2 regions of the Cytobacillus spartinae genome follow, and region 2 is predicted to be linked to the other one. Evidence: a T-box and tRNA genes for the amino acid it is inferred to sense, from the RefSeq annotation. Region 2 holds a T-box; the other holds one or more tRNA genes.
What was found. The T-box of region 2 lies ahead of gltX (glutamate--tRNA ligase). A T-box ahead of a tRNA ligase gene usually reads a tRNA of that ligase, here a tRNA-Glu.

Region 1 (6,215 bases), on a different contig from region 2:
TAGTAAGTCCGGACCTTTTATATACTCCATTACATAAAAAGAGATGTTTTTCTGCCTTCTTTCCCAATCATCTACATCAATTAAAGAAGGCCCGAGGGTAGACCCTTGGACCTTTGCAAAGGATTTGAGGACATTTACCTCAGAAGTAACAGACATGCCATTATCACTCATTTTAAGTGCAACATGTTGGTTTCTGAACTGTGCTAAGTACACCGTTCCATTGGCCCCAAAACCAAGTTCCTTAAGAATCGTATACCGATTTTTATGCCATTTTCCTTCTATAATAGTCCCTGGATTTACTTTAAATTGACTCTTCAAAGTATTGTTCATCATCACGAGACAGCAGACTCCTTAACGAACGTTTTTTCTTGAAATACGATAGTGCTTCGCGAATAGCAGGGCCTGTCGGGGTAATTCCACCAGTCGTAAGCTTCGAAAAGATACTTGTCAGTGACTCTAACTTCGGAGTCCAATCTAATAACTTTTCGACATCTTTCTTTTTCCCGGGAAATACAAAGACAGAAAATCGATTATCACCTGTACGAGCATTTAAGCTTAAAGAAAGGTCTAGTAAGGCTTCTTTCACCGTAGGAAGTTTATGTTTCATACTTGCACTTGTATCGACAAGAATCAACACTTCCAACTCAACGGTTTCTCCTAATTCATCAACCACTTCCATCACTTCGCCTCGTTGTTCAGGTGGTAAATCTTCAACTGTTTTCGACCCGCCTAGAATTTGCTGAAGCTCCTTATTCACTACTCCTTGTAACGTCTGTGTCATTGCTTTTCTCGTCACCATTTGAACAGTCTGGGAGAGCTGTTGTGCATAAACAACTTGACTCACTCCACCACCGGACATAGCAATTCCTTCAATTTCTTTCATTCCTTGGTCATCAATTACATCATGTTCCATCACACCAATTACGTTCACGGTAATCCCTTGCTCTTTAGCTAGGGCTGCCATTGCAATTGGATCTTCCCCTTGATTGGAACAACCATCTGTAATAAGCAAAATTTGTTTTAACGTACCTGTTTTCATAATCTCCCCTCCAGATTTGAGTTGTTACCATTTTCGACTGATTAGAGGGGATTTATACATAAATGCGGTTTAATTGAACAAAATATATTAGTTAGCCTTTTGTCGATATTTTTGCATTGGGATTGTTGACCATCTAGGTGTATTGTGCTTTACCTTTGTTACCACTACAGTCATATCGTCTTCAATAAATCCTGACCGAGATCGAATCACCTCTTCCATAATTAAATCTGCTACCTGTTGAGGATCATCTGTTGCAAGCTCTCCTATCTTTCTTTTCATCCATAAATCATAATTCTCCACATGCTTTGGTCCTTCAAATACACCATCACTCATCATAATGAGTAAATCACCTGCTTTTAACTGGTCACTCACTACATCCACATCAAATTCTTGTATAATTCCCATAGGTAAATTACTAGCTTGAATCTTAATGACTTTATTTCCTCTTTTGATAAAACTCGGTGTGGAGCCGATTTTTAGGAATCGGACGGAAGCATTCTGTAAATCAATCATCGCCAAGTCTAATGTTGAGAAGATCTCATCTGTTGTTCTTAACGACAAGACGGAATTAACGGATTTAATCGCTACTTTTTCCTCGATTCCGGATTGTAGAATCTTTTGTAAAAGTTCAAGTGTTTCTTTACTTTCGATATGCGCTCTCTCTCCATTTCCCATTCCATCACTTATAGCCACTGCATATTTTCCACAACCTAACTCAATGGTTGAGTAACTATCTCCTGAAATAAATCCTCCATCTTTCGCAGCATGGGCCACACCCGTATCAACCGCATACGCTTTTGCTGAACGGAACGTCACATGGCAAAAGCCATTCGGATAGGTTGAGCATTCTTCAGAGTTTACAATGATGGTTTCACCAAGGATATCCGAGAGCATTGGAGCAATCAGTTTCTCACATTCTCCATGTCCGTTGCAGAAAGGAATCGTCATGTCGATGTCAACGTTCCCTTGCTCCAAACTATATATTTCAACTTGCTCGATATGAATACCAAATTCCTGTAAAGCTTCTAAAATTAATTCCTCTTGCTTATGATGGTTATCTCGCTCCCTTTGGATTTCTTTTGCGAAATCTCCCATTACGGTAGATACACCTAATAATTGATCGGCAACAAGCTTCCTGCTTTCCTGTACTTGCTTCTTCAACTTCTGATTTGCTTGATATAGCGATAACTCTTGATAGACTGCATCGATTACTTTTTTCGACTTTGTACAATGCTTGTCCCATTCTCTTGAGAGCTTAGGGGAAACAGCTCCATTATTTTGATCCATTTCAGTCATAATATCTTTCATATAGTCATAGGTTGTATTAAAGTTCCTTGTCCAACAATGCTCTTTCTTAAAACAAGTTTGACAGGTCTTTTCAGTCACATTACTTAAAAAGAAATCTAGCTCACGTTCTTTATCGTCCCATTCATTTTGTTCGTCATAGGATGAAAAACTATTAGAGAGAGCTTGAAAAACGGATGAAAACTGCTCAACCCTTTGAGCCGTCACATCGCGCATTTTTCTCATATATTGCTGTTGTTCAGCTGTATATTCAGGTGTACCAGGTATATATTTTGCAAGTTTAGAAGTTAGGGCTTGTGGGGTAAGTAGGAATAAAACAACTGCTGCTGCAGTTTCTAAAAAAGTATTAAGAAGGTTTCCGCTTCCTTCGCCATACATTCCAATTAAGAGTGTTGCAATAAATAAGCCGATTGCAACGCCAATTTTCTTCCCTTCTTTTAATAAACCACCCAATAATCCTGAAAACGCTAACAAACTCATATGGTAGAAACTTGATACATTGGCAAGACTAAAGATAAGTCCTGTTACAACACCAACGGTTGACCCGACCGTAGCTCCTGCTACAAATGCAAATACTAAAACCAAATATCTCGACATGATATGCTCAACCGATAAGTCATAGACAGACCAACCAATCGTACCTGTCATAATGGATGCGAGCATGATGATTAAACAAACAATTTCTTCCGTTTTAAGTGACTGTCTTCTTTTATTAACTGAAATTAAAGGAATACTTTGTAAAAAAATAAGCGTTAAAATAAAGCCTAAACTCGCTTCTACTCCCGCCATCATTCCATCGTATAGAGAAACTTGATTGGTTAAAATATAACTTTTCCCTAACTTTCCTAATAACAATGTACCAAATACATAAAAAGGCAGAGCTCTTATTTCACTCTGAAGGAGTTTCTTTGACACCCGGAGGAGAAATAAGAATAAAAATGTAACAATAAATGTATAAGCTGCATCTATAACCGACAACGTTGCTGCTCCAGCAACAAGTCCTATTAATGCCAAAGGGGCTTTTTCTCTTCTAACCATGTAAACTGCTGCAAAAAATGGTAGAGCAAAAGGAGTCAATTTAGATAATATTAAAGCTCGTCCTAGCAAAAAGCCTATGATTAATAGAATATAGCCTTTTTTCACAAAGAAAGTTTCCGTTTTCAGTTGGAATTTGTTTAGACCGTTAGAAATACCTAATTTAGATCCGTTAAAGCTTACTTCCCCGATAGGTTCTCCTATATTCCTTTCTACATTTTCCATGTAAAACTCCACTCCCCACTTTAATATCGTTGATGACTATTATAAGAGGGCGAATTTTAAAAGTTTGTCAAAATGGAGGACAAGCATTCATATTTCGTTCGACTGATTTCACCTTAATACACGAAAAGCAAACAAATTATCAGGTGTTTTTGCTTGATGGAACTTTGTCCTTTAACCTTGTTAACTCAGTAAAGATGGCTCTATATATGCATTTGATAGGATAATAACTGAAAACGACAATTTTCTATAAAAATGTTATTGACTTAAAAGTAAAACGTTTGTAATATATTATTTGTGCTTTAACACATGGCGGCGTAGCTCAGCTGGCTAGAGCGTACGGTTCATACCCGTGAGGTCGTGGGTTCGACTCCCTCCGCCGCTATACAGAAATGCGGAAGTGCCTTGTTCAGCCCCGAAAAACACTGGAGGGCTAGAGAAACGAACTCGGTTTTTGAGTTCTTTCTCTAGACCGAAGTGTCTCGAGGGTCTAGGCACTGGAGCTGGACAAAGAAAAGCGGGAGCGCCTTGGTTAGCCCCGACAAGCAAATGTTTTTCGGACGTAAAAGTCCAATTAATCCCTATCACGGCCCATTGGTCAAGCGGTTAAGACACCGCCCTTTCACGGCGGTAACACGGGTTCGAATCCCGTATGGGTCATAATAAAAAACGACAGTTGTTCACTCAACTGTCGTTTTTTTTATATTTATAAGAGCGGTCATGTAATCAAATAAAAAAAAGCAAGTCATCAAAGACTCACTTTTTAAAGTTTATTTATAATTCAGCAGCAAGTTAACCTCTTCTAGCGCCTCTGCCACCTCGTTTAGATTCTGTGTTGCGCTTTAACGAAGATAAACGGTCTTCACTATCTTTTAAGAAACGTGCCATTTTTGATTCAAAGTTCTCTCTTGGAGCACGGTTATCGTTGGCTCTACCTTGACGTGGACGTTGACCGCCACCTCTAGAATCTCCACCTCTTGGTCCTCTGTCTGGTCTGTCAGATCTTTCAGGTCTAGCGGGTCTTTCAGGTCTATCTACAGCTTTCTTGATGGATAAACCAATCTTGCCATCCTTTTCAACATTAATGACTTTTACCTCGACTTCGTCACCAACTTTAAGATGGTCATTTATATCTTTAACATAATTATCCGCGACCTCACTAATGTGAACAAGACCTGTTGAGCCTTCTGGTAACTCCACAAACGCTCCAAAATTAGTGATGCCTGTTACCTTACCTTGTAACTTGCTGCCTACTTCGATTGACATAAAAAGATTTTTCCTCCTTAAAAATTTAAAAGAATCATACTTGAATATATTCCACATGGCTTTGAACAGTAAACATTACTAAAAAAAATATAATTCAAAAAGAACATAGTGTTCATTATAAAAGCTTCACTTTTCAAAAATTGAATGCCTGTGAAATTCATTCATTTACTCTATATTATACAGAAATGAAAAAAAGCGTGTCAATACGATGACTTGTCGGATGATTTTTCCTTTTTTTCATCTGGCAAATTAAAGATGATTTCATTCTTATCAGATAGAAAGTATTCTGACCTTGCATACTTCGCAATATAGTCATCATCGTTTAATTTGACGATCTCTTCTTGAAGAATGGTTTCTTCCTTCTTAAGGGCACCAAGCTCTTCGTGAAGTTTCTTTTTCTCCGCATTCATTTCATCAAGAGTCGAGGCCTGCGAAATGAGTGTATTAATAATAAAGTAAGTTGAAACAGCAGCAAAGATCAGAAAAACAGCTAGTCTTCGAAAAAGTAGCGTTCTTTTTCTAGATAGATTAGCTTCAGATATCTCATGTTGTTTCGTATAGCTAGTTTCGATTTTTGCAACGTTGCGCTTCTTTATGGCACTCATTAATCGCTTTCCCTCCTTATTTATTCTTGTTCTTCCACTTTAAAAACCATGTATTAAAGGTATTCTTTATTTTGTTATAATATCCTGCTAATTTATTATATAACTTCTCGACGTAATTTTTAATATATTTCGGCAATAATTTCCAAATTAATAGGAAAATCCACTTAATCGGACTAAATAGTACTTTCGTTATAAATAATAAGACCTTAAAGAGCAGTGAAACAAGTGCCAAAAGACCCTTGCCTAGCATTATTATAATCGATAATAGAGCAAAAAGTAATGATTGTACCGGTCTATATATAAGTACCATAAACACTTTCACTAAAAACTGATAAATAGAGATTATCATTGAAATGACAATCTCTAATAATCGTAGGTAAACCTGCTTAAAAAGAGCTTGGTAGGCAGCAAATCCACATAGAAGAGCTACAAATATATAAAACCTGAGCTCACCTTGATTCACGACAAAGAGAGTATAGAAAATCGAAAGACCTTGTAATAACCAAAATAAAATGTCATTACAAAAAACAATCCAGCTTTTTCTTTCTGAACGTTTTAAAAAGCGATTATACGTATCGAGGGAAGCACCAAAGTAACTTCCCATACCAATCATCGCAATCATAGTAAGAAATTGTGTAGACAGCGTCATCGGAACAACTTGCTAAAGAAACCTTTAGCTTTTTCCCCTTGATGTTCATCTAAGTACACCAGTTCAAATACTTTTCCTTTTATCGACACAATCC
Region 2 (6,215 bases):
GTTAGCCAAAATTGGTCTGGTGAATTAATTCAATATGGGAAGATCCAATATAAAAATCATAAAGAATTAAGTGACCAATATGAAATTGACTATGAAAAGAACGAAACTCTAAGGTTAAGATATATAGGTGAGGAATCCAACTTAGGAGAATTAGTTGAATATTCTTATCGTCGGGGCAATGGTTCCATGAAAGCCTACGATGGTGAAGTTATTGGAATTGATGAAGTATTTACACTTTCAGGTGGCTCAAGCGGTACTTCTCACATTCCAAAAGACAGCGAATATAAACCTGTAAATAATAAAAATAATGTATTTGAAGTAACAGTTAGATGGAATGGTCAAGAGGAAAAAATTAAATTGAAATATGATGATTAAATGTTGGAGTTAGCATTTATTTAGCTAAAGGTTGTGATTGGTCAGTAGGTGCGGTGACTTCTTATTCGCTTATTTCATTTAAGATTGGTGAATATCATAATTTGAGATACAACCATAAAGGGAAAAAGAGTGCACCAAGGGAGTCTATGTAGCAATCCCATTTCACTAAAGGAAAAGTTTAGTATAACAAGACATTAAAAAAAAGCTTTGGAAATATAATGATCTCCAAAGCTCTCTCACTAAATTATAATGTTGTTTTAACATTCTCAATTTTTAAGCCAAAAACTTGAGGAGGTTCAATTTTGTTTATCTGTAAATAAGTAGAGATTTGTCCACGATGATGGATTTCATGTTCTGGAATTGCCATAAGTATTCGCCAAGCACTAACTTCATGACCATGAAGGGTTAAAACTTTCTTTACCAATACACCATTTCCAGCTTTTAATAGACCCTCTTTCAGTTTAATCTGACATTCCTCTAAATAATTTGAAATATCCTCAATAGTTGCTCCCTTGCCGGTATCATGTCCAGTGTATGTCCAATTACCATGTTCAATTATACCTAGAAACATCAATCGAGATGATGCGATATGTCGCAATAAATCCCCTGTAGAAAATTTATCTTCAGAAGGCTTCCAATCTAGGAGTTCCATAGGGATTGTTTTCAAATATTGCATTGTTCGTTTATGTACTCCATCTAAATATTTCACATATTCCGTTATATCATGTATCATGTTTCACACTCCAATTTTTCGGACTTTTAATACTTTATATTCTTAATTGGGTGGAAATAATCCTCTTACACACCATTACTGACTTAGTTTGTTTTTTAATTAACGGCGAAGTTTAGTTGAAGAGTGGTTTTTAACTTTTAATCAACACTCGAGGCAGATAGTTAAGAATTTTTTTAGGACCAATAGCCGTGAACCGTACCACACTTAGTAGTAAAGCGTAGGGGGGAGTGCTTAATCTGAAGCGTGTAGCTATGTAAATAAAGTGAAAAATGACCGAGAGGTGATGTCCGGTCATTTTTTGATATATTTTTAAGTTGGTTAAATAGAACCGCCTAAAAATGTCTCCATTCTTGAAAGAACCCTTGTTTCGCCCATTACTTTCATCATATTAAACAAATCAGGTGTATTTGTTCTGTTAGTTAGAGCGACCCTAATGACCATCGCTACATCACCAACATGTCCTTTGTAAATGTTAGGATTCGCTTTATATTGCTTCATATCCTTTGCAAATCCAAGTTCCCCAGCAAGTTCTTTAATCTTATGGAACCAAACCTCCTTTTCATTATTAAACCTATAAGATTTGCTGAAACCTAGTACAATTTCTTTCGCAACATCAAAATTTACACTTGTAGGTAACATATATCCACTCGATACATCTTTTTCAAACAATTCGTCATAAAAGAATGCAATCATTGGCTTCACATCTGACCACTTTGAATAATCTTTCCTTGGTTTATCAATGGTTCTTCCAATATTTAGAATATTTACTGTGTAATCCTGATTCTTGTCAATTAAACTATAAAGCTCAGAATCGAATTCCTTTGACCAAGTGTATAAATACTCAAAAACTTGTTGACCTGTGAGCCTAGAGATAACCTCCTTACTGATGTCATCCAGTTTATTCATGTCAAATAAAGCACCACTGGCATTCATTTTTTCAGTATGGATAAAAAACTCTCTAAATGATTGATAAGGATTTGCCATTCTCCATTCTTCAAAGTTGGAATTAATGAGATTCATGAAGTATTCACTGATAGAGATCCCTGGGTACCCTTGTTCTTTGTAATACTCAGCCGTACCATCAAGATCCTTACGTTTACTAAATTTCCGTTTAGAAGCTCCCACTTGCTTCATGATTGGAGCAATATGACCGAATTGCGGTACTCTAAAACCTAAGGTTTCAAACAATTGAATATGGATCGGCACTGAAGAAAGCCATTCATCACCTCTAATGACATGGGTTGTACCCATCAGATAGTCATCTATGGCATGAGCGAAGTGATAGGTTGGTAAACCATCCGTTTTCATAATCACAATATCTTGGTCATTTTCAGGTATCTCAATTGGACCTTTCACCAAATCATGGTACGTTATTCTCCTACCTGAAGACCCTGAGGATTTAATTCTAATAACAAACGGTTTACCATTTGAAATCTCTTCCTTGGCTTGTTCAAAAGTAATATCTCGATGTTTCGCCCATTGACCATAGTATCCTGTTGTTACTTTTATGTCTTGTTGGCTTTTTCTTATCTTTTGTAAATCGTCCGTATCACAGAAGCAGGGATAAGCTAATCCATTTCGGACTAGATGCTTAATAAAAACCTGGTAGATTTGCATTCGGGAGCTTTGTTTATAGGGTCCGTAATCCCCCTTATCGTCGCCTGTAAGCTGAGGTCCCTCATCAAATAGAATCCCAAAGTATGACAATGAATTTATGATGTTTTCGAGGCTGCCTTCTATTTCACGCTTTTTATCTGTGTCTTCGATACGAAGAAAAAATACTCCATTACTTTGGTGGGCTAATCTTTCGGATATCAAAGTGGCGTAAAGTCCGCCAATATTCAATGAACCCGTTGGGCTCGGTGCAAAACGTGTTACGAAAGCAGAGGAAGGTAAATCTCTTGGCGGGTATAGTGAATAAATATCAGTAGGTAGTAGCCTAACATCCGGAAATAACAGTTCTGCTAGATTCTCATTTGACATAATAGTTTCCTCCTTTAAGTACAAAAAAAGCCCTTCATCCTTAATAAAAGGACGAAAGGCTAGCTTCCGCGTTACCACCTAAATTGGTTAAAAACCCGCTCATTATGCAACAATTCACTTTCTTGCTGCACATTTCTTTAACGGGAAATTCCCGATTGACTTACTCCGATTTTTCAGTCACTGCTCCAAGGCTTCATTCATTAAGCTCGAATGCCCAATTTCACCTTAATGGGCTCTCTATGATTCGAGTGATCAATTACTCTTCCTCTTCATTGCATTTTACAATATGTGGTATAATTAGAAACACTTTAATACATTATGATTAGATTGTCAATCACACAATTGGATTTAATCACAACATTTTTTTAACTACTAAATCGGCAAAAAATGAATTGATTGAGAAAACTACTAATAAAGATTGAAATATTATTACACAGTCTGTGAAATAATGTACTTAAAAAACGTGAGCTTTAGTAGAAAAGCTTTGGAGGAATAAGGGTGTAAACAGAGAATAAATCCTTATTTAATTTCGGGAGGAATTAATGAAACATCTACTATTAATAGTTTTTTCTTTAACACTTTTAACTTCTTGCGACACTTCCAAAGAACCCCAAAACTATATAGAGATAGCATTTCAAGAACAACTAAACCATGTACCCGATAAAACAGAATACACTAGAACAAACTTAAAAGATGTCGAAATCGTATTCTATATAAACTCTAAATTATATGCGCTTATTTTTAAAGATAAAGAGTTTTTTGCTATGAAGGAATTAAACTTTGTTGATTCTATAGATGATGATGGAATTGCTTGGCTTTACTCGGAAGAACTGGAACTAGACCTTAACCTTCTAATGGTTTATATAAGGGAGGATATTGAACTACCCATTTTGGTCAATGGGGAACTAGTTGATGGAGAAAAGCTTGACTTAAACACCCATAAGGCTATTTATCAAATTTATGATAAACCTTTGCAATTCCCTATAATCGTAGAAGCAAAGAAAAATTAGATAAAGTCTTTACCGTCTTGAGTAAAAACTTTGGGCATTCTTAAACATTGCAGGTTAGTGTAAATGGGTTTATTTGGTGGAATTTGTACAGTGGGAGGGAAGATTTTGAAATTTAAACTTGTGGTTTCCTTCTTATTTTTATTTTCAATCGTAGGTTGTTCACAAACAAGCGACAAATTGGTAATTGAACGTCCCTTAAAAATTGCAGTAGTTGGAACTGAACCATCTTATAATTTTGAAAACATTAAATGGGTTAATATAAATATTGATGAATTATTTGAGAATAAAGGAAATTACAATGCTTTATTTGTTATGGAAGAAACGTTTTTTGAAACCTCAAAACCTAAGTATGCTTCTTTGTATAAAGAGCTACCTTATCCAACCTTTTTTATTGGGTTAAATGAACCTTATGAATTGTTTATTGATGAAAACTTAACCATTTCTGACTATAAGGAAAGTGAAAGTGTAGCTTTTGCACAAGGGTATTTTAATAGTGTGCAAGGAACAAAGACTTGGAAATTTGTTCCCCATAATCAACTGAAATCGGAATCAGATTATCGTTTAATATATCAAGAAATATTTAATACAATTATTGAATTCAGTTCATAAAGTAAAAAGTCTGTAAAAGTTATTGTGCTAAACGGGTACTAGAGTAAAGGACAGAATTCTGGCTATCTTGTTGTACCTTGCGAACCAGATTATTGAAAAAGGGGAGAGATATGAATATTTTAATATATGCTGCAATCTATTTAAACCCAATTTTAGCGATAGTATTTTGTCTGAATTTAGTTGTTATCATTAGGAAAATCTCTGCAAATCCTGAAGCTGAGACTGCAAAGCATACTTTTTGGATGACTATATCATTTGTATACATGGTTGGAACAATTACTATGGCGAGTTTCATGCAATAAAAAGAGGATAGTAGTCTTAGGGAAGAGTGTTATTGAATTAAATGGGGCAGGAGGAAGTATAGATGGAATTTGAGGATTATCTTAGGGAGCATTATAACTTAGGAGAAAAATCGGTTAAGGATTATGTAGGTCGTTTAAACGGTCTTTTAACAAGAGGAATTTATAAAGGCGAGCCACGCTTAACTTCCAAAATGGAATCATCCATAAATAGAGAATATAAAGAAAATTCTAGAAAGAACTACTTGCTTACAATTAAATACTATATTGAGTTCTTAGAAAAGAAGGACCAACTTAGGTGACCATTGAAATTACGTTACCCGGTTGCCAAACAGGAAGTTAAATCAAAAGAATGATGAGAAAAGGGTAAGCCGAAAAACTTTGTATTAGCTTCACTTTAAATTTTGTTGTGGATTATTCTAAAAATCGATCAGAGATTCAGTTAAATGAGTTTTAATCCTATGTTGATGATAATAAAAGGAAATCTATTACCAAATATAGAAACATATATTACACTTAAATCAATCAAACTGGAAAAAAGGCAGTTGTTGTTTTTATAACTAACATTGCAGAAGTTCAAAATTAAAGAAAATAATTGTGGGGGTGAATATCATGCAAAGTATAGTAACTTCGTTAAAAAGGCCTAATGTACTGTTACCAATATTATTTGTGTTTTTCATATTACCAGAATTAACTGAGTCAGATTTATTTAAAGGAATTTTAACTATTTTATTTGGATTATTTTTTTTGATCCTTGGCTATGTATTAGCAGATGGTAATAAAAAGTATATCTTAGCTTCTTGGTTTCCTGCTATAATTTTAGTTTTTTTTGGAATTTCGAGGTTGTTACAATAAATCATTATCAAATTAGGCTGTCATTTTATGGCGGCCTAATTTATTGAGTTGCTTATAGAAAAACTATCGACACATCTTTACTTTATTTTATTGAACATATTCATCTAAGTCCTTAAGTAAATCTTCCGGCAATGTATATAGATAATGTGTGTCCTCTGCATGCATTAACGACCCATGGTCATCCCCTAGCCACAGAAAATATTGCGCTGATGTTTTGTTTTCAAAGGTTAAAGTAAACTGGTAGTGAGGAGTCGCAACATCCACAATCCCTGCCAATTTTTCAGCCCTGTTAATAGCATCTACAAACGTTCGAAGAACATCCGTGTTTTCTTGGGTATATTCTCCATGCGG

Region 1: it has a tRNA-Glu gene. The T-box ahead of gltX (glutamate--tRNA ligase) is inferred to sense a tRNA for this amino acid. The anticodon was not compared.

What each region holds. Positions count from the first base shown of each region.
Region 1 is NZ_JBIACK010000023.1:26,433-32,647, reverse strand. Features, by position in the region: gene ACFYKX_RS26115 (protein kinase domain-containing protein) at 1-333, opposite strand, end outside; gene ACFYKX_RS26110 (vWA domain-containing protein) at 302-1,039, opposite strand; gene spoIIE (stage II sporulation protein E) at 1,127-3,604, opposite strand; tRNA gene ACFYKX_RS26100 (tRNA-Met) at 3,913-3,986, shown strand; tRNA gene ACFYKX_RS26095 (tRNA-Glu) at 4,190-4,261, shown strand; gene ACFYKX_RS26090 (S1 domain-containing RNA-binding protein) at 4,394-4,867, opposite strand; gene ACFYKX_RS26085 (FtsB family cell division protein) at 5,068-5,472, opposite strand; gene yabQ (spore cortex biosynthesis protein YabQ) at 5,489-6,121, opposite strand; gene yabP (sporulation protein YabP) at 6,118-6,215, opposite strand, start outside.
Region 2 is NZ_JBIACK010000001.1:723,873-730,087, reverse strand. Features, by position in the region: gene ACFYKX_RS03640 (hypothetical protein) at 1-375, shown strand, start outside; gene ACFYKX_RS03635 (DinB family protein) at 620-1,108, opposite strand; gene gltX (glutamate--tRNA ligase) at 1,427-3,091, opposite strand; T-box leader at 3,136-3,373, opposite strand; gene ACFYKX_RS03625 (hypothetical protein) at 3,634-4,101, shown strand; gene ACFYKX_RS03620 (hypothetical protein) at 4,207-4,710, shown strand; gene ACFYKX_RS03615 (hypothetical protein) at 5,075-5,311, shown strand; gene ACFYKX_RS03610 (hypothetical protein) at 5,622-5,864, shown strand; gene ACFYKX_RS03605 (hypothetical protein) at 5,952-6,215, opposite strand, start outside.